2 regions of the Bartonella tribocorum CIP 105476 genome follow, and region 2 is predicted to be linked to the other one. Evidence: predicted binding sites of a transcription regulator. Region 2 holds the regulator's gene; the other holds the start of a gene.
What was found. The regulator HrcA, encoded in region 2, represses chaperone genes, less so after heat shock. The targets are predictions, from matches to a motif close to GTTAGCACTCNCNNNNNGNGAGTGCTAAC.
Positions count from the first base shown of each region.

Region 1: the regulator HrcA is predicted to act here: its motif matches at 1,469-1,497, upstream of groES (co-chaperone GroES).

Region 1 is NC_010161.1:2,226,562-2,228,978, forward strand. It holds gene groL (chaperonin GroEL) at 1-1,060, opposite strand, end outside; gene groES (co-chaperone GroES) at 1,121-1,417, opposite strand; gene fumC (class II fumarate hydratase) at 1,648-2,417, shown strand, end outside.
Region 2 is NC_010161.1:74,565-76,981, forward strand. It holds gene rdgB (RdgB/HAM1 family non-canonical purine NTP pyrophosphatase) at 1-262, opposite strand, end outside; gene hrcA (heat-inducible transcriptional repressor HrcA) at 754-1,824, shown strand; gene grpE (nucleotide exchange factor GrpE) at 1,950-2,417, shown strand, end outside.

The DNA.
Region 1 (2,417 bases), 470 kb from region 2:
CAATCTGCGCTTTAATCTGATTGACGCGTGCGGTAATTTCAGCCTTTTGTCCAGCACCATCAATAATGGTGGTGTTTTCTTTAGAAATATTCACTTTCTTTGCACGTCCAAGCATATCCAAAGTGACATTTTCAAGCTTAATGCCGACATCTTCAGAAATCACCTGTCCCGATGTCAAGATAGCGATATCTTCAAGCATTGCTTTACGACGATCACCAAAGCCAGGCGCTTTTACAGCAGCAATTTTCAAACCACCGCGCAATTTGTTGACCACGAGCGTTGCCAAAGCTTCACCTTCCACATCTTCAGCAATGATAAGAAGGGGTTTGCCAGACTGAACAACGGCTTCCAAAACGGGAAGCAAGGATTGCAAATTAGACAGTTTCTTTTCGTGAATGAGAATGTAAGGATCATCAAGATCTGCAACCATTTTCTCAGCATTCGTGACGAAGTAAGGGGAAAGATAGCCACGATCAAACTGCATTCCTTCCACGACTTCCAATTCCGTTTCAGCCGTTTTAGCTTCTTCTACGGTAATAACGCCTTCATTGCCCACTTTTTCCATGGCATCAGCAATCATTTTACCGATTTCAGCAGCACCATTGGCCGAAATGGTTCCAACTTGCGCAATTTCTGCAGAAGTTTGGATTTTTTTAGCTTTTTTGAAAAGATTAGCCACCACTTCATCCACAGCAGCATCAATTCCGCGTTTAAGATCCATAGGGTTCATGCCCGCAGCAACGGCTTTGACACCTTCTTGTACGATAGCTTGTCCCAAAACAGTTGCCGTTGTTGTTCCATCCCCAGCAATATCATTGGTTTTAGAAGCAACTTCGCGCAACATCTGCGCACCCATATTTTCGAACTTATCTTCCAGTTCGATTTCCTTTGCAACGGATACACCATCTTTTGTGATACGCGGCGCACCAAATGATTTATCGATCACCACATTGCGCCCTTTAGGGCCGAGTGTCACCTTAACCGCATTAGCAAGGATGTCGACACCGCGCAACAAACGCTCACGCGCTTCACGGCCAAATTTGACTTCTTTAGCAGCCATTTAATTTCTCCTTGGAGTTTTTCTCAAAATAGTACACAATGAAAATTTGAGCGCTTTTAATTAGCCCATAATTCCCATAATGTCAGATTCTTTCATGATTAAGAGGTCTTCCCCATTAATCTTGACTTCAGTTCCAGACCATTTTCCAAACAAAATACGGTCCCCTGTTTTGACTTCTAAAGGCACGCGCTTTCCGTTATCGTCGAGAGCGCCATTGCCAACAGCAATAACTTCACCTTCTTGTGGTTTTTCTTTTGCTGTATCCGGAATGATAATCCCACCAGCGGTTTTATTTTCAGATTCAACCCGACGAACAACGACACGGTCGTGAAGTGGGCGGAATTGTATATTAGCCATGTTTTAAATCCTTAAAACTGAACATAATTGCATTAATCTTAGAAAGCTCTTGCTAGCACTCTTAAGTCATGAGTGCTAACACTATCCAAGATATAAAATCGGCTTTTCTCAATGTCAAGGATAGCCATAAAATAATTTCTCTATAAATGAGACTTCCATGTCTTGCTTCTTCTTGCACTTTCGCGTTATCTAGCTTTTTTAAGAACCCGTGAACAAAAAAGGATCTTATCATGGTTGAAACACGTCAGGAAACGGATAGCTTTGGAACGATTTCGGTCCGCCAAGATCGTTATTGGGGGGCACAAACTGAACGTTCTCTGCATAATTTTAATATTGGCACTGAAAAGCAGCCCCTTACCATCATTTATGCCTTAAGCCTTATCAAAAAAGCGGCTGCTCTTGTCAATATGGACAAAGGCAAACTTTCCCCCAAGATTGGAAAAGCGATTGTCACTGCTGCCGATGAAGTTCTCTCTGGCGCCTTCGATACGCATTTTCCCCTTTCTGTTTGGCAAACAGGCTCAGGGACACAAAGCAATATGAATGTCAACGAAGTGATTGCCAACCATGCGAGCATGCTTTTGGGGGGCAAACTGGGAAGCAAAAAGCCTGTTCATCCCAATGACCATGTCAATATGAGTCAATCATCAAACGATTCCTTTCCCACAGCACTGCACATTGCCACCACGCTGCAAACGCGCCAACATCTTTTTCCTATTCTTGAAGCACTCATTACCACTTTCAAGAAAAAAGAAGAAGAATTTGCCGACATTATCAAAATTGGACGCACCCATACACAAGATGCAACCCCCTTAACGCTTGCACAAGAATTTTCAGGCTATCGGGTCGCCCTAGAAGCCAATCTTCGTCGTATTGAAACAGCCCTTGCTGATGTTCAAATGCTTGCTCAAGGTGGAACAGCTGTCGGAACAGGGCTCAACGCTCCAAAAGGTTTTGACGTTGCCTTTGCACAAACCATCAGCACCCTCACAGGAATATC
Region 2 (2,417 bases):
CACCTGGCGCACCACCCAATGCATCCACCTCTAATCCTGAATCATCAGAGAGAGCAGGAAGCCCTGTCTTTTTTGCTGCTGCAAAAGCTTTAATATAAGCATTTTCTTCAAATGTTGTTCCCGTTTCTTTTGGTTCTGGTAAACCAAGCTCTTTTGCTGATTGTATTATTAAACCGAAAGGTGCAACCAAAGTGGTGATTTCATGTAATTTACCAGTGTTATGTGTAGCAATGACAAGTTTTTTATCTGCTATGCTTCTCATATAGATTGCTCCAAAAATGAAAGGGAAACTATTTTAGTGCTAAAAGCCAGCTTAAATGCTTAACACATATTCTGCTTGGTTTTACATGATAGAGTTATTTTACACGTTTTATGATATTTTATTCAAATAAAATTTTTTGTATTTTTTAAAGATAACGATTGAAAAGATAAGAGAGACGATTTTTTTATAAGAGCTTTTTATGGCAAAAAAAGACAATTTTCCACTCGCAGTGGTTTGTAAACAATCAAGCTTCTCTTGGTAAGCTCCTAAAGAAGGCCACAGTTCCTGTCTTAAATATCCAATCACACTCTTTCATAAAAACACCTCATGCATAATTTATTTACCTCATATCATCACTCTAAAAGATGGTATTTTATGGCTCAATAGGATAATATATCCCTATACTGCTTTACTGCTTTAGATTATTTGACCAAACCTTAGCAAAACTTATATAAGAAAAGAGTGTTTTTTTAAGTATTGAAATAATTGTGATGAAGCACAAACCTATTGATAATGAACTAAAATATCTTGATGAGCGTTCACGTGATATTTTTCGCCATATTGTTGAAGCCTATCTTAATGATGGTGAACCTGTGGGGTCACGCAATCTTTCGCGACTTTTGCAACAGACATTATCACCTGCGACGATTCGCAATGTGATGAGTGATCTTGAACATCTCGGTTTGATTTATGCACCGCATGTTTCGGCAGGGCGAATGCCAACCCAATCGGGTTTACGCTTTTTTGTTGATGCATTTATGGAAGCGGGTGATTTGCCAAACGAGGAGCGAGAAAATATTGAAATGCAAGTCAAAGAGGCTGGTCATGCACAATCGGTTGAACATTTTCTTGTTCAAGCAAGCCGAGTTCTTTCAGATCTCTCGCGTGGGGCAGGGCTTGTTCTCGCAACAAAACAAGAAGGAACATTGAAACATATTGAATTTGTGCGCCTTGATAGGGAGCACGCTCTTGCCGTTTTGGTGACTCAACAAGGTGAGGTTGAAAATCGTATTGTTCATTTGCCAGAAGGGGTTACCCATGCACAATTGACAGAAGCAACGAATTTTCTCAATGCTCATATTCAAGGACGTACATTGAGTGAAGCTAAAGAAGAAATTGCTTGTCTGTGTGCAGAGACGCGGGCTGCACTTGATGATTTATCACATCATCTTGTTGAAACGGGATTAGCTCTCCTAGGAGGAGAAGGTGCTGATCATAAAATACACCTTATTGTTCGTGGACGCAGTAATTTGCTTGAAGATGTGAAAGCAGAAGAAGATTTAGAACGGTTACGCCATTTGTTTGATGATCTTGAAACGCGTGAGAGTATGGCACAGCTTCTCGATTTAACGGATGAAGGTTCAGGGGTTCGAATTTTTATTGGGTCAGAAAATAAGTTATTCTCACTTTCTGGTTCTTCTTTAGTCGTAGCACCTTATCGTGATTCACAACAAAGAGTCATTGGTGCTTTAGGCGTTATTGGTCCTACACGGCTTAACTATGCAAGGATTGTGCCCATGGTTGATTATACGGCTCAACTTGTATCACAGTTATTGCGTTAAAACGATGCAGGTAAGTATTTGTACTATAAAAGCTCATTGTATTAATATACATCAGTACCTCTTGATTTTTGTCTGTAAAATTTCGATATCGAGAATAATAAATCTTATGAAGGAATAAAATTTTTATGTCTGATGAAAAAAACAAATTTACTGACGCTTCATTTGAAAATTGCGATTTAAAAAATCCAGCTGATCGTAATACACTTAAACAAGCAGCTGATGAATTTTTAAAAACACATAAAACAGAAGCACGCGAAGATGTTGAGGAAGAAAGTAAAGAGGTTGATCCTTTAGCGTCTTTGCAGGATGAAAATAAAGAGCTGAAAAATCAGCTTTTACGTCTTGCTGCAGATATGGAAAATCTTCGACGCCGTACGGCGCGTGATGTAGCGGATGCAAGGGCTTATTCCATTGCTAATTTTGCGCGGGATATGTTATCTGTTTCTGATAATCTCAATCGTGCTTTGGAAGCGATTCCAGAAGGTGCACGGGAGAGTGATGCTGGTTTGAAGTCATTGGCAGAAGGTGTTGAAATGACTGAGCGCGCCATGATGGCAGCATTAGAACGTCATGGGGTGCAGAAAATTCATCCA